DNA from 3 places in the Amphibacillus xylanus NBRC 15112 genome. Region 1 is predicted to be linked to each of the others. Evidence: predicted binding sites of a transcription regulator. Region 1 holds the regulator's gene; each other region holds the start of a gene.
The links. The regulator NrdR, encoded in region 1, represses ribonucleotide reductase genes. The targets are predictions, from matches to a motif close to AACACNATATATNGTGTT.
Positions count from the first base shown of each region.

Region 2: a site for NrdR is predicted at 6,200-6,217, ahead of nrdD (anaerobic ribonucleoside-triphosphate reductase). Genes of this name have one in related genera too.
Region 3: a site for NrdR is predicted at 5,386-5,403, ahead of nrdJ (ribonucleoside-triphosphate reductase, adenosylcobalamin-dependent). Genes of this name have one in related genera too.

Region 1 covers NC_018704.1:989,917-998,529, reverse strand. Annotated here, with positions in the region: gene dnaI (primosomal protein DnaI) at 1-153, opposite strand, end outside; gene AXY_RS04895 (replication initiation and membrane attachment family protein) at 176-1,501, opposite strand; gene nrdR (transcriptional regulator NrdR) at 1,564-2,034, opposite strand; gene AXY_RS04885 (hypothetical protein) at 2,057-2,452, opposite strand; gene coaE (dephospho-CoA kinase) at 2,597-3,196, opposite strand; gene ytaF (sporulation membrane protein YtaF) at 3,236-3,859, opposite strand; gene mutM (DNA-formamidopyrimidine glycosylase) at 3,950-4,780, opposite strand; gene polA (DNA polymerase I) at 4,794-7,436, opposite strand; gene pnpS (two-component system histidine kinase PnpS) at 7,516-8,613, opposite strand, start outside.
Region 2 covers NC_018704.1:2,454,926-2,463,538, forward strand. Annotated here, with positions in the region: gene AXY_RS11650 (FadR/GntR family transcriptional regulator) at 168-842, shown strand; gene ilvD (dihydroxy-acid dehydratase) at 933-2,603, shown strand; partial or broken gene AXY_RS13040 (IS30 family transposase) at 3,002-3,106, shown strand; gene nrdG (anaerobic ribonucleoside-triphosphate reductase activating protein) at 3,194-3,763, opposite strand; gene nrdD (anaerobic ribonucleoside-triphosphate reductase) at 3,750-5,927, opposite strand; adenosylcobalamin (AdoCbl) riboswitch at 6,042-6,186, opposite strand; gene AXY_RS11670 (DUF3298 and DUF4163 domain-containing protein) at 6,369-6,989, opposite strand; gene gloB (hydroxyacylglutathione hydrolase) at 7,642-8,343, opposite strand; gene AXY_RS11680 (staygreen family protein) at 8,500-8,613, shown strand, end outside.
Region 3 covers NC_018704.1:2,341,875-2,350,487, reverse strand. Annotated here, with positions in the region: gene AXY_RS11220 (DUF2829 domain-containing protein) at 1-4, opposite strand, end outside; gene AXY_RS11215 (NADH-dependent flavin oxidoreductase) at 196-1,305, shown strand; gene AXY_RS11210 (DUF378 domain-containing protein) at 1,423-1,731, opposite strand; gene AXY_RS11205 (ECF transporter S component) at 1,877-2,347, opposite strand; gene AXY_RS11200 (DUF4430 domain-containing protein) at 2,373-2,765, opposite strand; gene nrdJ (ribonucleoside-triphosphate reductase, adenosylcobalamin-dependent) at 2,841-5,264, opposite strand; gene AXY_RS11190 (aldo/keto reductase) at 5,654-6,472, shown strand; gene AXY_RS11185 (methyl-accepting chemotaxis protein) at 6,702-8,429, shown strand; gene AXY_RS11180 (superoxide dismutase family protein) at 8,570-8,613, shown strand, end outside.

The sequences.
Region 1 (8,613 bases):
ATCAATTGATTCCTGATCCAATTGAGGATTAGCTTGCAGGATTTGCTGAATTTCTGGATCATTGATTATATCAGTACGCATTTTTTGATAAACGTCTTGAAATGACGCATTGTCCTTCATCCACTTCTTTAAAGATGCTTGTATGGATTCCACGGCTTATTCACCTCTACTCAGTTTAGTTTTTATTTTTGAAAGATTGTAAAATTTGATCAATATCTGCTGTAACTTCGGCTGGTTGACTATCTTCTTTTTTCTTACGATTCTTAAACCATTCAGGCACGACTTCTTGACTCTTTCGTCTTTGACCATAGTTTGTTTGTTTTTTCTGATCCCATTGTTGGTATTTATTATTTTCTGATTTTGCTAAAGTCATCGCTTGTTGGACTGTTTTAACATTTTTCCGTGACCAATGACTTGCGATTTTCTCTAAATAGGAACGAGTTAATTTCATATCTGTTTTAAGCATTACGTAATGAATCAAAACATTCATAACGCCCGGCTCAAGTCCTTGTGCATCCATAATATTAGCAATCATTTTTAGATCTTGTTGAGATGCTTGACGACCACTGGATAAATCTTCTAACAATTCTTTTGGACTAATTGTCTCCATTCGTTCAACAAATAAATCTCTTTTTGATTTCTTCGGTTCTTGATCAGTCGTCTTAATTCGTTCTCTCTGATTAACGATATTCACTTGTTGTGCAGGCAATGTTTCAACTAAATCGAGACAGGCATTCTTAAATTCTTCACGATTTAAATCATGCTGACTCGTAAGCGCCCATTGGATTGCTTTATCGAGTTGCGTTGTCGATAACTGATAAAGCCCGCCCATTTGCTCTATTAATTTAATATTGTCATCAGTTAAAATTCTTTCTACTGGTAACATTCGATCAGCTAGGCTCTTCTCTAGCCACTTCCAGTCAATGTTATGATGCTGAACATTAGGCTCTGCTTGTGTTTCTTCTTCTTGATTAATTTTTACAAATGATTGTGCTGCACCGTCATATTTAAACACATCAGAGAATTGAGCTGTTACGTTTTTGCCTAGCTGATTTTTATCTTGAACTTCAAAAATTGAACTAACAGATTCTTTAATTGCCTGATATTTAATTCGGCCAATTTGATGACGTAATAATTGCGTTAATAAATCATGCTTTAAAAATTGTTTAACTTTAAGTGGTTCATTTAATTGATAGTGATAAATCGAACCGTGCTCCAGTTCATGTTTATATGTATGAATCAAGCCAATTGCCTCACATTTTAACCGAGCTTGATAGATGACTGTCAATGGTCGATCTAGTAGTTGCATTAAATGATGGTGGCTATGCTTTTGATTCGCTTGAATAAGATGATATAAAGTAACGTAAAGCGCCGTTGCATCCACACCAATAATCGGTTGATACAATTGATAGAGTGCTTGATAGTGATCATCTGTAATTGAACACTGGTTAATAATTGTGAAATGATCAGAGGGGAGTATTTTCCCAATTGATTGGTGCATGGTATGCCTCCTTTATTAATGTTGACTCTATTATAGCACAAAGAAAAAAGAGCCTATATGGCTCATTTATCTTTTTTATTCGAATAATTCATAATTTCTTTTAGTTCATCTAAAAAGACATTAATGTCTTTAAATTGGCGATAGACAGATGCAAAACGAACATAAGCAACTTCGTCAATTTGAGCCAAATGATCCATTACAAGCTCTCCGACATCTTTACTTTCTACCTCAGCAGAGCCTCTACTACGTAATTCTCTCTCGACATCTATAGCCAGTTGTTTTAATTGTTCATGAGATACTGGTCTTTTCTCACAAGCTTTAATTAAGCCTCGAATTAACTTCTCACGACTAAACGCCTCTCTAACGCCTTCTTTCTTCACGACGATTAATGGCATTTCTTCAATGCGTTCAAAAGTTGTAAATCGATAGCTACACTCTTCACATTCACGACGTCTTCGAATCGCGTCCCCTTCTTCAATTGGACGAGAATCTAAAACACGGGTATTCTTATTTTGACAGGTTGGACAGCGCATATTCTTTCATTCCCACCTTTAATTAATAGATTTGTTCTTGTTGATCTAGTTCTTGTAATTCTTTTGATAAAGCTTTATATAGTTTAGGGATTAAATTATGACTAAACCCTAAGTCAAATAGGCCGCCTTCTGTCGTAATTGAAAAGTCTACTGCAGTTCTATACGGCTTGACCATAATGATGGTAACAATAATAAAGGCACGTCGCTTGCCTTTATAGTTAATACTAATTTCACCATGTTTTTCTGATTCTGAGTTAATTTCGCAATTTGGAAGTTGTCTAAAATAGCGAAGTACTGTATCAAATGCTTTATCTTTTGTTGTTCGATAGTATTTCGTTCTTAAATTCTTGTCCCAATGATTATCTCTAGATTCTGAATGATTATTAAAATATTTATTCAGTGTTTCCTTAAATCCCATGTATGACACCCCATTAATATAATAATTTGTAAAACAAGTATTTACCGAGTATAAGTATAATAGTCTAGTTCTAATTATAGCATCAATTCATGATAAATACGATATTTTTAGTAAAACCGGTTACATCTTAATACTTAGTAAGATTTAATCTGTTTTGAGACTATTTAAAAGCTGTTCAAATTGTTCAGCTGTCACTTCTTTGGTGCCATTATTATCAATCACATAATCTGCTTTTTGCTTCTTCTCTTCTATTGAAATCTGTGAATTAATTCTTTGTTCTGCTTCTAATTTGGTCAATTGATCTCGATTCATTAATCGGTCAAGTTGTGTCATTCGTGTCGTGTAAACGACAATAACTTTATCGACTAAATTAGTTAAGTTAAGCTCGTACAATAAAGGAATATCAAGTACAACGAGCGCATGTCCTTCACTAATCAATCGATCCCTTTCCTCGATTAATTGATCAATTATAATTGGATGAACAATTTGATTAAGTAAGTCACGTTTTGCTTTATCGTTAAAAATTAATTCGGCTAATTTCTTGCGATTAATTTTTTGATCACTTGATAAAATATCATCGCCAAATGCACGCAATACTTGTTGATATGCGCGCTGATTTGGTTCGATTACTTGATGTGAAATCTGATCAGCATCAATAATCGGAATATTTTCACGGATAAAAAGTTGAGCAACAGTACTTTTGCCAGTCGCAATACTTCCAGTTAAACCAAGAACCTTTGTCATTTTATCACCTACATAAATATAATTACGGTAAATTTATTCTTAGCCAATCCAAAAACGACTTATTCCAATGATAATTAGTAAAATACCAGGAATATAGCGAACCCATGGAGCTAATTCTTCTTTGGCAAACTTTCTTCCAATGTATAGTCCAATAGCTAAAAATGTTGCCGTCATAAAAATAATAAAAATGATTGCGGTTAAATCGATTCCTACAAGTGAAGCACCTAGTCCTGCAGCACTTGCATCTATTGATAACGCCATTGCTAACCAAACAACTTCTAAACCAGTAATATCTCCAGACTGATCAAGGTCAGCTAAGACTGGTTTTTTCAAAATACTTATTACAATTCCTAACCGTTTAAGTTCAATATTATACTGTTTTTCAACTGTTTGTTTCGGTTGATCAAATGAGACGAGATTATATATACCTAAACCGATCAATAATATGGCACCGATAAATGTAATCAATGTTTCATTTATCAATAATGATAATAATTGACCAGCAAGCATCGCTATTCCAAAAGCTAATCCTGAACAAATACCGATAACGAGTATCATCGGTTTAGATAGAGTCATCTTTTTTAATCCATAGCTAAAAGCAACCATAAAACAATCGATACTAACTGCGATTCCTAAAAATAATAAGGAGAATATTTCAATCATCTCCACCCACAACTCCTTCAAGTCTTAAGTACAATAACTTAACTCGAAATAGTATATGGGTGGATGAAAAAAGGTGTGAGTCTTGATTGACTAAGAAATGAGTTGACAGCTAGGACAAATATGGGTACCACGGTTTGAGACTTTAAATTTCTCGATTTCTGAACCACAAGTCTTACATGGCTCACCTGTCTGACCGTAGACGTATAACTCTTGTTGGAATAACCCGATCTCACCTAAACTATTTGTATAACTTCTGATCGTTGTTCCACCTTGCTTGACAGCCTCTCTTAGTGTATCTTTTGCTTCTTTTAAAATGAATTGAACTTCTGTTTCAGATAATGATGTACCTTGACGTAGTGGATGGATTTTTGCTCTAAATAATGTCTCATCAACATAAATATTGCCCAACCCTGAAATAATTGTTTGATCGAGTAAAATATTTTTAATCGCTCGTGAGCTTTTTTTGATTTTTGGATAAATATCTTCAAATAAATACCCGGGTTCAAAAGGATCTGGACCAACCTTCGCAAGTGGCAGTTCAAGGTGAGCCTCGCCCTTGTTAAAAAGGTGCATCGTCCCAAACTTTCTAACGTCATGATAATGTAGTGATCTTCCACTCTCAAAATTAAAGATCACATGTGTATGCTTGTCCTTAATTGCTTCTTTAGGATAAATACCATACTTTCCTTCCATACGTAGATGAGATACTAATGAATAGTGATCTAGTTCAAAAATTAGAAATTTCCCTTTTCGGTTAATATCCTTGATTGATTGACCGATTAGTAACTGTTTAAAGATTGATACATCATCTGGTTTTTTAATAATCTTTGGCCAAAACACATCAACTGATGTAATCACTTCATCTTTAACTAGTTTTAATAATGTTTGTCTAACTGTTTCGACCTCTGGTAATTCTGGCATAACTATTTCCTTTCTATTTAGCGTCGTACCATGATTCGCCTTGTGAAGCATCAACTTTAAGCGGCACATTTAATGTGACCGTTTCAGTCATTACTTTCGGTACTAGCTCTAACAATTTGTCTGCTTCTTCTCTTGGCGCTTCAATAATTAACTCATCATGAACTTGTAGTAATAAGCGTGCTTCAAAATTCCCGGCTTTTAATGCATGATCTAAATCGATCATTGCTTTCTTAATAATGTCAGCTGCACTTCCTTGGATTGGCGTATTCATTGCGGTACGCTCAGCAAAACTACGTTGATTAAAGTTTCGGCTCGTGATCTCAGGTAAGTAACGTCGTCGATTCATCAATGTCGTCACATAGCCATCAAGTTTTGCTTTATGAACAATATCATCCATATATTGTTTAACTCCAGGGTAGCTAACAAAGTATTGATCGATAAATGCTTGCGCTTCTTTTCGAGTGATTTTTAAGTTTTGTGATAAGCCATAATCACTAATTCCATAAACGATGCCAAAGTTAACGGCTTTAGCTTGTCTACGCATTAAGCTATCAACTTCATCTGCTGTAACATTAAAGACATCCATCGCAGTTTGAGTATGGATATCACGATCTGATTTAAATGCTTCAATTAGCTTCTCGTCATTAGCAATATGAGCTAATACTCTTAATTCAATTTGTGAATAGTCAAACGCTAAAATAATCCAATCGTTTTCACTTGGAATAAACGCTTTTCTAATTTTGCGTCCTTCTTCCAATCGAATTGGGATGTTCTGTAAGTTTGGATCTACGGAACTTAAGCGGCCAGTCTGTGTTAGCGCCTGATTAAATCGTGTGTGAATTTTTTTATCATCATGAATTACTTTTAGCAAGCCTTCAATATATGTCGATTGTAATTTGCCAAGCTGACGATATAGTAAAATACTAGGGATAATTGGGTGTTTGTCCTCAAGCTTTTCTAATACGTCTGCTGATGTTGAATATCCCGTTTTAGTCTTCTTAATAACCGGAAGATTAAGCTTTTCAAATAAAATTTCACTTAACTGTTTCGGTGAATTAATATTAAAGGCCACTCCTGCTTGCTCATGGATCTCTGTTTCGATTGCACTTAATCGTGCTTTTAATTCACTTTGCATCACTTCTAATTGTTTTTCGTCAACTTTTACACCAGTTGACTCCATGTCAGCTAAGATCGATGCTAGTGGTAATTCAAGTTCTTTAAATAGGCTTTCTTGTTCATTTTCTTGTAATTTTGCCTCAGCATCTTTTTGCAATTGGAATAATGCTTTAGCTTTTCTTACTACGTGATCAGCAACAATTGCTTGCTCAGGTACAGACATTTTGGCTCCCTTGCCATATACTTCTTCATCAAATAACAGATTCTGATAACCTAATCGATGACTAATCGCTGGAATATCGTGACTATTTTCAGCTGGATTAATTAAATATGAAGCCAGTAATAAATCAAAGATAATCCCCTTTACCTGAATACCATATCGTCTTAAGCTAACCATTACTTTTTTAGCATCGAAGGTAATCTTTTTCTTTGTTGAACCCTCAAGCCATTGTTTAAATTGATCTGATCCTAGTGCGACATCTGTTGGAATAAAGTAATTTCCTTGATCATTTGCAAGTCCAAAGCCGATAATCTCGCCAGTATGATAATTCTCTTCTAAGATTTCCACAGTAAACGCATCTGTTCCAGTAAGCTTAACCTCATCAAATGACGAGATAATCTTCAAATCGATTGGGCTTAATGTCTCTGTTTGTTCTGATTCATCACTTGACTCACCATCAAGTGAACTTAATAACGATTTAAAGCCTAAATCCTTAAATAATGCTGTTAATCTTGATTGATCATAGCCTTTATATGCAATTTGATCTAATTCTATCTCAACAGGTGAATCTTGGTTAATCGTCACTAACTCTTTACTTAGAAAAGCTAAGTCTTTCTGATTTGTTAGATTCTCTTTTAGCTTTTTACCACTAACTTGATCAAGGTTTTGATAGATATTTTCTAAAGTACCAAATTGATTTAACAGCTTAATCGCTGTTTTCTCACCGACACCTGTTACACCTGGGATGTTATCAGAACTATCTCCCATTAGTGCTTTCATATCAATAACTTGTTCAGGTTTAATCGTTAGCTTTTCCTCAAGGAATTCTGGCGTATAAATATCTAGCTCACTAATACCTTTTCTCGTAATTTGGACATGAACATCTTCAGATACGAGTTGAAGCATATCTTTATCACCAGTAATAACTTGAACATTAAAGTTAGCTTGAGCTGCTTTTTTAGCTAGAGTCCCAATAATATCATCTGCTTCATATTGTTCAAGCTCATAATGAACAATTGAGCTCGCATCTAACAACTCTCTCACTAATAAAAATTGCTCTGATAACTCAGGTGGCGTTTTTTGTCGACCACCTTTATAGTCTTTATATTTTGCATGGCGAAAAGTCGTTTTGCCTGCATCAAAAGCAATCATGATATGACTTGGACTTTCTTCTTCTAATACTTTCATCAGCATTTTCGTAAAACCAAATACTGCATTTGTATAAACACCTTTATCATTTGATAATAAAGGAAGGGCAAAAAAGGCACGATATAAAATACTATTCCCATCAATTAATATCAGTTTTTGTTTATCAGTCATGATTCGTCTCCTTTATTTTCAGTGCTATTAGTATTTTAACATGTTTAGAGCAAATAAAAAAACGAGTCGTTCAACTCGTTTAGTTTGTTAATCCATGTGTAATGGGTAAATTTATTGTAAATGTTGACCCTACGCCATACTGACTGTCAACTTCAATAAAACCATCATGTGCTTCAACTATATGTTTTACAATCGCTAAGCCAAGCCCAGTACCACCTGTTTCTCGACTGCGCCCTTGATCAACTCGATAAAATCGTTCAAAAATTCGACCAATCAATGATTCAGGAATACCAATACCATTATCTTTAACTGTTAATGTTAACCACTGTTGGTTCTTATAAGCCGAAACATGCACTTTACCATCTTTTTTTGAATAGCTAATTGCATTGTAAAGTAGATTTAAAATAACTTGTTTTAGACGTTGCTCATCACCAGTTAAATTTAAATCATCATTAACATCCAAGATTAGCTCAACATTCCGCTTATTGGCCATATCTTTAACGATTGTAACACTCTCACGAACAATTGATGAAAAATTTATTCTATTAAGATTAATTTTAAATTCATCTCGTTCTAGTTTACTTAATTCTAATAAATCGTGAATTAGAGATTGGAGTCGATCACTTTCTTTATAGATAATCGTCAGGAATTTCCGTAACATTTCTGGATCAATCGAATCATCGTCTAGCATTGTCTCGGCAAAACCTTTAATTGAGGTAACTGGTGTCTTTAATTCATGCGATACATTCGCAACAAAATCTTTACGAATTTGTTCAACTTGTTTTAATTCACTAATATCATGAAATACGAAGACAAGGCCTCTTAATTCTCTACTTTCATTAAAAAATGGAACAGCAACGATCTCAATATAAATCTTTGCATTTCCTTTTGTTAAAGTGATTGAATTTTTGATTGTATCTTCATATAAGAAGGCATCTTGAACTGCTTGATAAATACTATCATGGGTTAAAACATGGTAGTACAGCTTATTCTTAACCTCTTGTTCGGTCAAATCAAATAAATTTGTAAATTTGCGATTAATTAATTGAACGTAACCCTGTGTATCTAGTAGCATAATTCCGCTTTCCATATTATCAATCACGGTATGCAGTTGTCTTGAATGCATTTTATCCTGTCGGTTTAAATTTTGTAAATTAAATGCAAGCTTATTCACTGC
Region 2 (8,613 bases), 1.1 Mb from region 1:
GTACTTATGAGAAGAAATTACATTGAAAGAACCAAGTCTTGTAATGAAAGGATAGTAGCTTCATAAATAATTTTTTCATAAATTCCCACAATCAAATCTTTAGTCGTAGATCTACCTCTGCACAGCCTTATGCTATACTAAAACAAAAACAGTGTGGTGAATGTATCATGCAAAAGAGACTATCTGACCAAATCGCAGATGATATTATGACGTTGATCGCCATTGAAAAAAGGTTTGGTCCAGGTGATAAACTACCAAACGAAAATGAATTATCAGAAAAGTTAAACATTAGTCGAACGACACTAAGAGAAGCGATTAGAATCTTAGTTACAAACGGTGTCTTAGAAATTAAGCGTGGTCGAGGAACTTTTGTTAGAGAAGATTTTGATGTTAGTAAGACGTTACAATCATTAAATCAAATTTCAGAAGCGCGAATTGGGGCAAGAGATTTATATGAAATGCGATTAATTTTCGAACCAGAAGCTGCTTATTATGCGACGATCAGAGCAACAGATACTGAGTTAGAGCGAATTTTAGATTTTGGTAAGCAAATTGAAGAAAAAATTATTCGTGGTGAAGATCGAACTGAGGTTGAACAAAAGTTTCATAAGTCAATTTCAAAAGCTACACACAATGCATTTATCGACAAGCTAATGCCTGTCATTTATCAAGCGATTGATGCTGGTGTTGTTTTGTCACAGGCAAATGATCGGGCATCTCAAGATACGATTAATGACCACAGAATGATTATGGAATTCATGAAAGCAAGAAACCCCGAAGGTGCCCGTAGTGCAATGAAAATTCATATTTTACGTGCAATTAATGATTTGGAAATTAATTAATATTCAGAGTTGTCTAACAATTCCATTGACGGCAGACATCTTTGCCTTTAAAATAATATTAATAACTAAATGAGAAGGTGTGTGTTCAATATGAGGAGCGATATGATTAAAGTTGGGGTTGACCGTGCACCCCACCGTAGTCTGTTGTATGCAACTGGGAAAGTAAAAACGAAAGATTTGGATAAACCTTTTATCGGCGTTTGTAACTCTTATATCGATATAATTCCTGGGCATGTTCATTTGCGTGAGTTTGCTGATGTTGTTAAGGAAGCGATTATTGAAGCTGGTGGAATTCCATTTGAATTTAACACGATTGGTGTTGATGATGGAATTGCAATGGGACATATCGGTATGCGTTATTCATTACCAAGTCGTGAGCTCATTGCTGACTCTGCTGAAACTGTTATTAATGCACACTGGTTTGATGGTGTATTTTATATTCCAAACTGTGACAAAATTACCCCTGGTATGTTAATGGCGGCTGCTAGGACAAATGTGCCTTCTGTTTTTGTATCTGGTGGGCCAATGGAGGCTGGGGTCAGCTCGACTGGACAACAACTTTCCTTAACATCAGTATTCGAAGGTGTTGGTGCGCATAAATCCGGCCAAATGTCCGCTGAAGAATTACTTGATATTGAAATGAATGCTTGTCCAACGTGTGGATCCTGTTCAGGTATGTTTACAGCCAATTCAATGAACTGCTTAATGGAAATGCTCGGTATGGCGCTACCAGGTAACGGAACAATAGTGGCAACAAGCGATAAGCGTAAAGAATTAGTTCGTGAAGCAGCGAAGCATTTAATCCGCATGATTAAAGAAGATGTAAAACCACGTGATATTATCACAAAAGAAGCAATCGATGATGCATTTGCGCTTGATATGGCGATGGGCGGATCGACAAATACAGTGCTTCATACATTAGCAATTGCACATGAAGCTGGGATTAAATATGAAATGGCTGATATTAATAAAGTCGCTGAAAGAGTACCATATTTAGCAAAAATCATGCCCGCATCTGATATCTCAATGGATGATATCAATAAGGCTGGTGGCGTTGAAGCGATCATTAATGAGTTAACAAAAATTCCTGGAGCCATTCATCCAGATCGGATTACGATTACAGGTAAAACAATGGGCGAACTTGTTAAGGGGCATGAGATTACAAATCCTGAAGTAATTCGAACAAAAGATAATCCATATAGTCCTGTTGGTGGTCTATCTGTGCTGTATGGTAACATTGCGCCAGATGGTTCTGTTATTAAAGTTGGTGCTGTTGATCCTTCGATTAAGAAATTCGTTGGTGAAGCAATTGTGTTTGATTCGCAAAATGAAGCTCAAGAAGCAATTGATAATGGCACGGTTAAAGCAGGTCACGTTGTCGTGATTCGTTATGAAGGGCCTAAAGGTGGACCTGGAATGCCAGAGATGCTTGCACCAACCTCTGCAATTATGGGTCGCGGACTAGGAACTGAAGTTGCACTGATAACTGACGGTCGCTTTAGCGGTGCTTCACGTGGTATTTCAATTGGACATATTTCACCAGAAGCGGCAGAAGGCGGACCGATTGCTTTAGTTGAAAATGGTGATGTGATTGAAATTGATTTACCAAGCCGAACAATTAATCTTAACGTATCAGACGAGGAGTTAGCTGAGCGTGCAAAAAATCTTAAACCATTTGAACCGAAGATTAAAACTGGTTGGTTAGCGAGATACTCGAAGCTTGTTACGAATGCTTCACGAGGCGGAATTATGGAAATTTAATTTTTTACAAAATAATAAACGCTCTGGCTGTAAATTGGCCAGGCGTTTATTTTTATAAAATTATTTAACTCGTTTAGTAGACAAATAAAAAAAGACATTCATCTATTAACCTTGTGAGGCTAAATACTTCTTAATCACTTTAACGTACTCATTTTTTATTGAACATTGTTGCAACTTAATAGGTTTAAACTGATACATTAACTCACTTGCCCTACTAGAAATAGTAGATTTAGCAATATACCAGGCTCCCCAATCACACATCCAAGATCAAGTGCACCACATTACATGGAGAGACTGGCATGGCAGCCACTTTTGGCATAACAGCAAATTTTCAGAACTAGCGATAGCTTATTAAAGGAAATGAATTTTACAAAGCTGATCAAACATCTGTGTCTGCAGCAGACAAGAGAAATCAAATACCTAGAAAATCACTAAATTATCGAACGCCTTTGGAAGTGTTTATGAGTTACATCGATGAATCACATTTGTCTAGCTTAAATTGACAAATCAAATAATATAAAACGCACCTGTCTCGAAAGAATCTAAGACAGGTGCGTTTTTGGTCGCATAACATGTATTTTTTATAGCTTTTAAATATAGTTCCCATTATTCCAGAGCATCAGTTGATCAGCCTGGATTGACTTTTTCACATCGATAATTTTTTGATTTGAACTACCTCTAAATGCTAAGTTTAAGTCTTTTTTGGCTTCGATGAATCTACCATCTACTAATACGTCAATTAACTTTAGTAACTCAATTTTATCTGGACTGCTTTTGAAAAGTTCCTGATAAGTATAGCCACTCCATGCCCAAATATCCTTTGTATCACCGAATTCAGCTCTCACTCTTTTACACAATGATAAGGTTACTTGGGTATTTAAGAAGGGTTCGCCACCTAATAGACTAAGTCCTTGGCAATATTCAGCGTTCAAGTCTTCAATGATTTGATCTTCTAATTCTTTTGTATATGGGTATCCATATGAAAAATCTTGAGCCGCTTTGTTGTAGCAACCTCGACAAGCAAATGGACATCCACTAACATAGAGACTACATCTTACCCCTTCACCATCAACAAAGTTGTAAGGTTTATAGTCCGCAATATGACCGAGGCTAAAGCGTTCTGCTGTCCATGTAATCGGAATTGACTTAATTACAATCAAATCCTTTCATATGCTTTTTACGTGAGGCAATTTCTTCATGACGGCCTTTAACCATTGGACGTTTTTGCGGATTACCAAGATAACCACACGTACGTTTTACAACATCACATGTTTCAGGATCAGTGTTGCCACAGCTTGGACACTCAAAGCCTCTTTCAGTCGGGTTAAATTCACCATCATAATTACATTCATAGCAGTGGTCAATTGGTGTATTTGTACCTAAATACCCGACTCGATCATATGCATAATCCCATACGGCTTCTAGTGCCTTTGGATTTGTTTGCATTTTAGGATATTCACAGTAGTGAATAAAGCCACCACTTGTATATGGTGCATATTCCATCTCAAAGTCTAGCTTTTCAAATGGTGTTGGTGATTTCCTTACATCATAGTGGAAGCTATTAGTATAATAGCCCTTATCAGTAATCTCTTCGATCGGACCAAATTTCTCAAAATCTAGTCTACAGAAACGATCTGTTAGACTTTCACTTGGCGTTGAGTAGACACTAAAGTGTATATCTGTTTCATTACCCCACTCATCTGCTTTTGATTTTAATCGTTTGATAACATCCAATGTGAAGTCTTTTGCCTCTGGGTTATCCTCCCATGCTTTTCCGTAAAATGCAGCTGCTACTTCATATAGACCAATATAGCCTAATGAAACAGTTGCACGTTTGTTCAAGAACAATTTCGACACTGGGTCAGTTGTTTTTAGTTTTTCCCCAAATGCACCATGTAAATATAAGATGGGAGCATTAACTGGTTTTGCTTCCATTGTTCGATTTGCTTTAAAGACCAATGCATCTTTCATAACAGCAAGACGCTCGTCTAGTAATTCATAGAATTTATTAAAATCTCCACCTGCTTCAATTGCAATCCGTGGTAAATTTAACGTCACTACACCTAAATTCATTCGGCCTGATGTTACTTCATTGCCATCTTTATCTTTCCAAGATTGTAAGAATGAGCGACAGCCCATTGGTACTTTAAAACTACCTGTTAATTCAACAATTTTGTCATAGCTTAAAACGTCAGGATACATTCGTTTAGTTGAGCATTCAAGAGCTAATTGCTTGATATCATAGTTTGGATCTTGCGGTTCAAGGTTTACGCCCCGTTTCAATGTGAAAACAAGCTTTGGAAATATAGCTGTTCGTTTTTCCTTACCTAAACCGTTAATTCTAATTTGTAAAATTGATTTTTGGATTTCACGCTCAATCCAGCTTGTCCCTAAACCAAAACCTAAAGTTGTAAATGGCGTTTGTCCTTGTGATGTATAGAGTGTATTAATTTCATACTCTAAGCTTTGCATTGCATCATAAATATCTTTTTTAGTTTTTTCTAAAGCAAATGCCTTTTGACGCTCTTCTCCTTCAATCCAGTCTTGAGCTGTTTTGAGGTTTTTCTCATAGTTTAATTGTGCATACGGTGCTAAAACTTCATCTACACGGTCAAAGCTACATCCTCCGTACTGGCTTGATGCGACATTGGCAATAATCTGTGCTGTTTGTGCTGCGGCCGTTTGAATCGATCTCGGTGATTCAACTTCTGCATTTCCAATCTCAAATCCTTGTTCAAACATTGTTTTAAAATCGATTAAACAGCAGTTAGTCATCGGTGCATATGGTGTATAGTCTAAGTCGTGATAATGAATTTCGCCTTTTTCATGCGCATTTGCTACATGTGGAGGAAGCATTCTTAAACCGATCGTTTTCCCAACACTTCCTGCGGTTAAGTCACGTTGTGTGTTAAAAACATTACTATCTTTATTCGCGTTCTCATTAACCACCGTTGGATCCTTTTCTAATAGCTGATCAATTTTGCGGTTAATATCGCGACTATTTTTTCGTATTTCTGCTTTTTCCTTACGTCGTTGGACATAGCTATCAGCTAAATCAAGCATACCGTAACTTTGTAAGCGCTTCAAAACATAATCATCAATAAGAGATGTTGTGATTACTGCGGGTGCACTTGCTTGAATATTTTCATCTACTTCATATGTAATCTCTTCAATTGTTTGTTTTGAATAAGATAAATTAGTATTCTGAACCGCTTGGATAAGTGCGTTCTTTATTTTTGCTGGATCGTATTTTTGTGATCGGCCATCCCTCTTTTCGATTGCTAGTTTAATAGCTGGCCTCTTCACCATTTTTGTATCCATCATTGTTTTATTACCCCTTTCAGTCTTGGTCGTATAGTTCGTTTGATTTTGCTGCATATATTATGTCATGTCTCTAAACGCATAAAAAAACCCTAAAAGGCATACTTCATTCTAGGGAGCTAATTTGTTACTTTGCCTCGAAATAACAAGAATTTTGTAAGTTCATCTTGAGAAAAGACCTGACTTAAGCTAATGCTCATACAGTGGCGGGACCGTTCCAGATTCTCACTGGATTCCATTTCAAAATGAAATATTATGTAGTATTTTTACTATATCACGCAACATATTGGGGGTCAATGAACAATTTGTGTCCATATTTAGTATTGTTGGAGATTTACTAAATTTTCATCTTGACATGACTTTTTGTCTAAGACAAACTACATATGATTTTTTGCGACAAAATATAACACACATCTACTAAAACTGATGTGTGTTATGAAAAAATTATTGACTAGCAAGCATACGCCCGAGTGGACCATTTTCATCGATAATAGATTCAAGATCATACACTGAGATAGGAAACATCGGAAAACCATAAACATATGGCGTGATTTCATAAAGTTGAAAATATATGACTAGTGATTTGTCAGCAATATAAAAATCTTGGTCAGGTTTTATCTCTTTGAATTCCCCTAATATCGGAATATCCCGTTGCTCAATTTGTATCTTGATTAGGTCCGAAAGTACTTTTACATAATCACTTCCTGGTTTAAATAAATCTTTTAGCTCGCATAGTTGTTTTTCCTTTAGGCCAAAAGTTAGGGATTTAATAAACGTCATGCCATGAGCTGCATGGTAATGGTATGTGTAATTTGATTGCGACAAGCTTAAAACATCACGCTGATTATTTTTCAGTTCATATAACCCGATCATCTCCACTACTGTTGTCGGCATATTGCCAACTTGAAGATTAATTAGCTCTTGAGTTTGGCTAACAATTGTTTGATTGATTAAATTTTCTAATGCTTGATCCTTCATTTTTACTGCCTGAGGATAATAAACGATTTTATTCGGACCATCACTTATATTTAGCGTTTGAATCTGAACTGGAAATACAAAAGACATTTGCACCACGCTCCTCTATAGACAATTTATGCAATGGGCGTAATTGTGTGTCTGCCTATAAGGATTTTGGTGTGAGTTTTTTCGCTTGTTAAACAGATTATCAATGGTATAGCGGAAATCTTATACGTTTAGACTAATTTTCCGCCAAAACGTTGAAGATTGGGGCTTTATCGTCAACAGTTGAACGACTTTTTAGACCAAACATTAAGGATTAGGGCTTTATCGTCTACGGTTGAACGACTTTTTAATCAAAACGTTAAAGATTATGCGCTTATCATCTACTTTTGCGCTACTATTTGGAGCAAAAGTTATAGTTTAGTGCATTATCATCTGCATTTTAACCACTTTTCAACTCAAACGTTAAAGATTAGTGCCTTATCATTTACTTTTTAACCACTTTTCAACTCAAACTTTAAAGATTTGCGACTTACCATCTACTTTTAACCCACTTTTCAACTCAAACGTTAAAGATTAGTGCCTTATCATCTACTTTTTAACCCACTTTTCAACTCAAACGTTAAAGATTTGCGACTTACCATCTACTTTTTAACCACTTTTCAACTCAAACTTTAAAGATTTGCGAGTTATCATCAACTTTTAACTCATTTTCCCTACCAAACGTTATAGATTAGCACTAACCTTGCAATGTTTTTTAAAAATCATCACGTGCTTGGCGTAATTTGATAAATTGTTCAAGAGTTTCTGCTTGGAGGAGTAGATTTATTTTCTTTTCTCTTCCTATTGTCGATGGTAATGTGGGTTTACCAGTTTTTCTTAACGCTCTCACCTCATCTAACGCGACTAATACGTGCTGATTAGCTGGTTCGATAGATTGAGCAAAGCGTAGATTCGTTTCTGTATATTCATGAGCTGGGTATACACGCACAATGTTATCAAGCTGTTTGAATTTCTGCAGCGACAAAAATTGTGCTTGATAATCGCCGGTAAAAACACGACCAGTTCCAGCTGAAAATAGTGAATCACCACAAAATAGAGCTTCATCGATTAAGTAACTAATATGACCTTCTGTATGGCCTGGTGTGTCCAATACAGTCACTGTTCGCCCAAATAATTTAAACGAATCGCCTTCCTTTAATACATACTGACTTAGAGGTTGAGTTTCCGCAGGTCCATGTACTGGGGTATTAGGATATTCAGCTAAAATTTGCTCGACCCCGCCAGTATGATCATCATGATTATGCGTTAGCAAAATGGCGCTTAAGCTTTTCTGTTCATTATATAGATAATCTAAAACACCCTTTGCCTCACCAGGATCAACGACGACAACCTGTGAATCTTGCTCGACTACCCAAATATAATTATCTTTGAATGCATTGATTGGATGAATGTTCACTTTTATCACTCCTTGGTAATAGTATACAACTTCCTCTATTATCCTTCTATTAAATCGATACCTTATAAGCTCCTAAAGCCAAATAAAAAAATATTACGCTCACGAACCGAATCTGGTTATTCGCATATTGATAACTATATGATGGGAGTTGATAATTTGAGTACATTTAATCCTGAAAAACTTTCTGTTAACTTTATTAATGAAACAACCTTAACCCAACCTGTAATACCAAGGCGTTACACGCTAACACACTCTGATGTTACTGGTGAA
Region 3 (8,613 bases), 1.2 Mb from region 1:
TCATCTGTCTCATCCTTTTTTATTTACTAATAAAATTATAATTGATCTACACATTAAATACAATTGACATGAGAATGAGGAAATTATTTAGAGCAATAGATGTTCATTAGTAGAATAATTATTATTCAAACGTATAAGTATGTAATATGACCAATAAGTATTGACCTACTATTTTATTAAAGGAGACGATTAGTAATGACAAAACTTAGTCAACCACTCACTTTTAAACGAGGGTTAACGATAAAGAATAGAGTTGTCATGGCGCCGATGACAACGTGTATGAGTTTTTTTGATGGTGTTGTTACGAAAGATGAACGTGATTACTACGCATTAAGATCTGGTGAGGTAGGTGCTGTCATTACAGCTGCAGCCAACGTTCAGGAAAATGGGAAGACGTGGGAAGGGCAACTAGGTGTGTATGATGATCGATTTATCCCAGGTTTATCTCAATTAGCCGGGGCCATTAAAAGAAACGATACGAAGGCTATTTTACAACTATTTCATGGAGGAAGAATGACGAATTCAAGTGTACTTCGAGGTGAACAGCCTGTATCTGCAAGTGCGATCCCAGCTGAACGACCTGGCGCTGAAACGCCAAGAGCGTTAACAACTGAAGAAGTTAAAACGTTAATTGATAGCTACAAACAAGCGGCATTACGTGCGATTAAAGCTGGATTTGATGGTGTTGAAATTCATGGTGCAAATACGTATATAATTCAACAGTTTTTCTCACCACATTCAAATAAACGCAACGATGAGTGGGGCGGTGGCTTGGAAAAACGCTTTAAATTTATTAATGATTTAGTTGATGCTGTAACAGAAGCAGTCGATAATTCAGGTGTTTCTAATTTTATTATTGGCTATCGGTTCTCACCAGAGGAATTTGAAACGCCAGGTATAAGGTTAGCTGATACGTTATTTTTAATTGATCAACTAGCAGATAAGCCGCTTGATTATTTGCATATTTCAATTAATGATTATAAGCGCATGTCAATTAGTTCAGAATATCAAGATAAGACGATTATTCAGTATATTTTCGATCAGATAAAAGGGCGGGTTCCTTTTATTGGTGTTGGTGATATTCGGACGAAACAACAAGCAGAAGAATTATTGAATTCTGCTGATTTAGTAGCACTTGGTCGTGCACTCTTAATTGATCCGCATTGGACGCAAAAAGTTTTCGATGGAAGAGATGATCTCATTCGAACTGAGATTTCTGAATATGATCGTGAAGAATTGCTAATTGGAAATGGAACATGGGCGTTTATGAAAAACTTAATGCCAGATCGATTAATAAAAAAATAAGATAAAAATCGAGCCCTCACAACACATTATCGCGTGAGGGCCCATGTTATTTTACAAAGGAATAACTATAACATGATTTTGGCTAAAGCATTATTTTTCTCATTTGTAAAAAATTAATTATCTAAAGCGCTCATCATAATCTGTTTTTTCTCGTTCATAATCAAAATCTTCACCAAACTCAACACCATAATTGACATGTCTTGCATTAACGGTTCGATCATGATCTGCTTCACCAAGTGGATCAAATAATATCGATAAACAAATGATACCACTGATTCCAACTAGGGTATAAATAATTCTTGCTAAACCAGATGTTTGACCTCCGAATAATGATGCAACTAAATCGAATTCAAACAGTCCGATTAACCCCCAGTTGATGGCTCCGATAATGACTAATACTAAAGCAATTCTTTTGAGCGTCTGCATTAAGATCTTCACCTCCTCAAGTTGGATCCCTAAATAGGATCACCTTTATCTTTTGCTCTAAGATAAAATTCATACAATCAATATGTGGAAGGATCGATAATGTGTGGAAATAAAAAAAGCCACCACATAAAAAAATGTAGTGACTTTAGATCTTGGCGATCTTAAATGTTGATCGGATTGGTTGATACAAGATTAAAGTAATAACGATATTACCAACGGCATGATAAGTATCAAATGGGAGACCAGCAAAATAATAAGCCCAAAAGTTACCGAAGATAATATAGTTAAAAATGGACATGATAAAACCGTGAAAGTAACCAGCTAACCCGCTAATAACTGCTAGTAAATAAATAAAATGCTTTTTATCTTTTAGACGATAGAAGCTTCCTGCAATAAGGGCGATTAACGAAAACGAAACAATTTGTGAAAATGTCCAAGTTCCAACCCCTAAATACATATTACTGACGATAATGCTTATTGCTGCGAGAATCATACCATTTGTACGGCCCATAAGTACGGCAGTAATAATAATAATTGTCGTTAATGGTTGTACATTAGGTATAAAATTCATATAAACTCTGCCAATAACAGCGATACTTATCAACATCGACAGCATCGTTATTTTTTTAACGGTTAATTTTTTATTCCCAGCTATGGAAGTCAAACTCGATCACATCGCCATCTTTAATGATGTAGTCTTCTGCACCTTTCGTCGCATCTTCACCATTTACGGTATACATCCATGCATATGGTTGGCCATCTTCTGCTTGAATACCGTTTATTGAAGAAATGAAACCACCATTATTTATGACGTCAAAGTTTTCTTCCATTACTTCCATTAAACTTGTCCCTGCATCGACGGTAAGGACTTCTTCTTCAAGTATTTCTTCTTGGTTTTCAAGAGAAATTATAATTTCAACTTGAACTTCTGTTTGTTCTGTATCTGCAACATTTGGATTATTATCTGCTGTACCACAACCGACAAGTATACCTAATGTTAGTACGATGGCAAAAAGTATGTTCTTCATTTTCATTATCATACAACTCCTAGATCATTATTTTTTAGAGATGGCATCAACGTTTAGGTGATACCATCTCGTCTAAAGATATTATCTAACTGGACAAGCTCCAGTTGTACAGCTGTCATTGCCAATATCAGCTGCTTCTAAATTATCTGACACTTCATATTGCTTTAATAATTCAGCAGAGAAAGGAATCATTTTTGCTTTGAGTTCCTCATACTCTTCTTTTGAAATAGCTTCGTATGGTGTAAGTTGGTATGTTCCACCATCATGTGCTAAGAACGATACTCCAACAAAGTTATCCCAGCCTTCTAGTACACGTTCTTCTGCACGGTCCCATTCATCTGGTTTAACTGTAATCGTGTTTGATGTGTTGTGCTCTGTATAATGATTTTGGAAGCTAAAGTAGTTGTCAAACTGCTCATCTACAGATACATCATCTTTCGTCTTGTCAGCTCCAGAAGCAACAGGGAAGTCAATCACAAGTGTTTTCGCATTTGCTAATCGTTCTTCATGTGTGTCACCTTCTGTACCTACTTCAGGGTTCACTGTCCAGCCTAAGTCTAAAGCAACTTTAGCTAATGGATCAGCTTCATTAATTCGAATTCTTCTGATGTAGTATGGTGAGTGTGACCAGTGTAACCCACTTGAAACAGGAGAGTCTGTTCTCGGGTTTCGAGCAACTTGACTTAATGTTCCTTCAGGTTTAACTGCTGTAACAAGTAATGGTGCATTAATTCTTAATTCTTTTGCATACTTATCAGCTTCGCTACGTGATGCGTGGTGAAGCTTTCTTTGTAATTCTTCTTCTTGTTCTTCAGTATAGCCAAGTATCGACATTGCATCCTTCCAACCTGTTAATGAAGTACCTAATAAGCGGTCACGCTTCTGTACTTTATCCCAATTTTCAAGTTCTAAATTAGCAAGTGTCATTCTTAGGCCGATACGAGCTGAATCTCTTTGTGCTTGTAATAATCCAGCTTCGTCAAGTTGACCATTTTCATCAATAAATGCTGTAACGTTAACAGTTGTTAAGTTACATACGTTTTTACTGAATAAAATAATCTCAACACAAGGGTTTAAACCAATTTCTTCCATGATATACTCTAGTCTATTTCTTGAAGGATTTGAATCTCCTAATTGTGTTAATACTCGTCGAGCAGCCTCTTCAAGGTTAACAAATGCTGGTTCACCTTCACCTTTTAATAATTCAAATTGAAGGCTTAGTCTTTCATTTGTAGGTTTTTTAGTAAAGGCTACAGAGTTATTACTCATACGACGGTGATCAATGTTTTTACGTGGTTCACGCACAGGATGCATATGGTAACCACCAACTTCTTCAGCAAAAGCTAGTGCAACAGCTTCATCATCGAAGTATTTAAGGTTTTTGCCATCATCGTAAGAAACAGCATGCTGTTTAATTGACATTTCCTCAAACCATTTAGGTAACGTAATGCCATTTTTAATTAATGATGCTTTTACTTTTTCGTGTTGATCAAAGTGATCTTGTGTCCAGAAGCCATTAATGCCGTATTTAGCAAGTAATACTTCAATATCATCAGCATCTGATAAGAAAATTTCTGCTGTTCTTCTTACTCCACCAACAACGACGTTCGCGCCGATTAAGTTAGCCATATCAAGAATGTGGATTGGTCTAACTTGTCCGTAGCCGTCTTCATCTGTTTCAATTGGTGCTAAACTATCATCAATTTCATTTTTAAGTACTTTTGAAAATCCTTCAAACATTTCTTTAAGCGGTTCGTGACCTGATGCAGTACCACCAAATGTTTTCAGTCTTTCTCCTTTAGGGCGTACTGAGTTATAGCTAAATTTAATTGTATGAATATGCTTGTATTCTACTTTTGTTAGAACATCTAAATAAAGCTGTAATGATTCAACCCAACCTTCTTTTGAATCACCAATATAGATTTTGGCAAAGCCATTACCAATTTCAACAAGCTTTGAATGCTCCAGACGTTCTTCTTTTTTGACTGGGCGGTACTCTGAGTGGAGTACTTTAACGTTAGTTCTGATCTTTGGCATTCTTTTTGCCATTTTAAGTGTTGATTTAATCCCAATACCTGTCCCAACTAGTAATAAATAAAATACTTCGGATAAGTCCTTCCAATCTGTTATGTTTGTAAATGAACAGTTAAAATTACCAAGTGTAAATTTTTCATTTATAACGTCATTTCCACCACCAAGCCATAATGTACGGCCAGAAGGGAACTGTTTTGTATTATAAATGCTTAAAAAGATCCGCTCTGCTTCTTGTTGTAGTGCGCGGTAATCCGGCTCTAGGCCAATTTTAATAAGGTGGTCACTAGCTAAAGTCATATTATAGTTGACAGCGCGTTGAACTGTTTCTTGCCAATATTCACGTCTGCCTTTCGTAGCCTTCCATCTAGAATAAGTTCTAGTATAAACAAAACTACCAATCTCCGTTAGTGGGTTTGGGTTTTCTTTGACCACTTTTTCGACAAAACCATCGGTTACATACTCGATAATCATAAGACCGCTCCTTTGTATATATGAATAATAATATTAACGCTTCAAGGGCGTTTTTTTGACAATTATAATCATAACCTCTAAATATAAAAAAATCAATATATAGAATCGAAAATGATAACTTAATACTATATATTGATGTTTTTATGTGAGATCATGAGTTTTTATCATACCAGATTTAATAGAATAACAAAAGGATTTTGCTTAGCTAATTAGAGGGTAATTAAGAAGAAATTGTCTAAAACGACTAGAGGGTGTTAAGTTCTAGTAATTATATTATATATGATAATTTCATTTTAGGTGAGAAATTTTAGCTAAATGTGTTAAAATTTAAGTGAAAATGTATAAGTGTGTCAAATCAAAAATAATTTAGTATAAGGAGTGTCTTGTTCATGGGTTTAACTACGACAAAAACATTAAATAATGGTGTCGAAATACCGGTAATTGGACTGGGTGTTTACAAAGTTGAAGACGGGAAAACAGTGTATGATGCCGTTCGTTCAGCTCTTGAACTAGGTTACCGTCATATTGATACGGCTTCTTTCTATCAAAATGAGGAGGGCGTTGGTAAAGCAATTGCAGATAGCGGTATTCCAAGGGATGAGATCTTTGTTACGACAAAAGTATGGAATGATGAGCAAGGTTATGAAGAGACATTAGCAGCATTTGAGCGAAGTTTAACACGCCTAAATATGGATTATGTTGACCTTTATCTTGTTCATTGGCCGATACCTGGTAAGTATAAAGAAACTTGGCGAGCTCTTGAAAAAATTTATCATGATAAAAAGGCACGTGCAATTGGTGTGAGTAATTTCCACCCTCATCATTTAGAGGATTTGATGAAGGATGCAACAATAAAGCCTGCAATTAATCAGATTGAATTACATCCACAGCTTGCTCAAGTAGAGGTAAGAGAGTATTGCCGAAATCATAATATTGCCGTAGAGGCATGGTCACCGATTGGGAAGGCGACATATTTAGATCATCCAGTGCTTCAGGAGTTGGCAGCAAAGTATCGCAAGTCTCCTGCGCAAATTATTATTCGTTGGGATTATCAGAATGGGATTATCACAATACCGAAGTCTGTAAATCAATCTCGACAAAAGGAAAATGCTGATATTTTTGATTTTGAATTATCTAACGAAGACATGACAAGGATCGAAGCCTTAAACTGCGGTAATCGACTAGGAACAGACCCAGATCAATTATAATAAAAGCTAACATACGCTCAAACAATCTTAACCGGTTGTTTGAGTTTTTTTATGGGTAAAAATAAAAATTTTACATTGAATTTACAACGAGTTAACAGAGGCTTTAACTTGTTTTGATAGTCTGTAAATAGAGGAATATTTTAACTGTCAAAAAATACATCTATACTAGTTTTCCAAAAAAACACTACTATTTGGTAGTGCTTTTTTAGTAGAGGGGGCATATTAGAATATGAAAAAGTATATGAGAAGACTATTCTTTAAGGTAAATGCCGATCATTTACCAATAGCTTGGAAGTACGGTTTAATTTTTATTTTACTCTTTATCCTGTTAGTAACGTCAATTACCTTTGTTGCACGAGCGATTAATCAGACAAATCAGAGTGTAGAGACACTTAATGATAACTCTGATCATGCTTTATTAGTCACTGAGCTAAGTGATAAGATTCGGTCTAAGGGATTATCGGTTATGGGCTATGCTCAATTTGGTAGTCAAACATATGTAAATGAGTTTGAAGCAATCGATCAAGAAATTAATGAGCAATTTGACTTATTAAAAGAACGACTTAAGCATGGAAAACAGATTGATCTACTAAATAAGATAGTAGATTATAATGGACAATTAACGGACATGCTTTACCAAGACTTTATGACGATCAGTGGAAACCGTGAATTTGTTGTACGCCTACATAGTAATCGATATATTCAATTAACAGAAGAAACTACATCAGCTCTAGGTGATTTAAGTGAATTAATAATTGAAGATCGTCATGATGCTGAAGAAACAGTCTATCAAAGCCAGTTGTTCGCCCAGAACTTACTACTTTATAGCATGCTTACAACGATAATTATTGCAGTCATACTAGTATTAATCGTTAGTCGTCATGTATCTAAAAGACTGAATCATATCGTTCATGAAGCTAGTAGAATTGCTTCTGGTGATTTAACAAAAGCCAATACTATTTTGTCTGGAAAAGATGAGATTGGACAGTTATTCCATACGATTAATCAAATGCGCTTACAGTTAAGTAAAATGGTAACTTCAATTAAACAAACATCTGAGGTGGTTGATCAACAGAGTGGGCAATTAAATCAATCAGCTGAAGATGTAAAATTAGGTACACAACAGATCGCTATAACGATGAATGATCTAGCTAAAGGTACAGATGATCAAGCAGCATTCGCAAATCAATTGGAGAATATAGTACGTGATTTTGTAAGGAAAATTAGTCACATTGATCAAAGTAATGAAGCAGTAGATCAATTACTAAATGAGATGCTTGACAAGACTGCCCAAGGTCAAGATTATATGAAAAAATCTGTTAATCAGATGGACATTATTAATCAAATTGTCCAAAAAGTAATTGAGCAATTGGATAGTCTAAATCAAAAATCTACGCAAATATCTCGGCTTGTCCAGTTTATTAAAGAAATTTCAGAGCAGACAAATTTACTAGCCTTAAATGCTTCGATAGAAGCGGCTCGAGCAGGTGAACATGGCCTAGGGTTCACCGTTGTAGCAGACGAGGTCCGGCAATTAGCTGAAGAAGTAAAAAAATCAGTCAATACAATTACGACAATAACTCAAGATAATCAGAAAGAGACGCAAATAGTATCAACAACGTTAAAAGAAAGTTATCAAGAAATACAACAAGGGATGAATGATATTGAACTAACAGGATTAAGATTAAATGAGATTGAGTATGCAGTTGATCAGATGGTAACGCATATTCGATCAACGATTGAAAATTTATCACTATTGAACCAAGAATCAGTTCATGTGAGCAACGTTGCACAGGAAATGGCTTCAATTTCACAACAATCAGCAGCTGGGATTGAAGAAATAGCATCATCCGCTGAGGAAACTTCAAGTACGATGGAACACATGGCTGACAGGTCCAAAACGTTATTTGAATCTAGTCAAAATCTAAATATGCTAGTTGGGAAATTTAAAGTTTAGTGTAATGAGCATAAATTATCGAGGAAATGGTCTAAAGTTTTTCTGAATCATTTCCTTTTTACTTTGCCTATCAGGGACTAAATAAAGCAGTACTTGTCCAAACTGTTATAGAAAATATCTTATAAATGAAAGGAGTAGAAGTGGTGAAAAAATACTTCAGATTATTTTTGCTACTAATCATTAT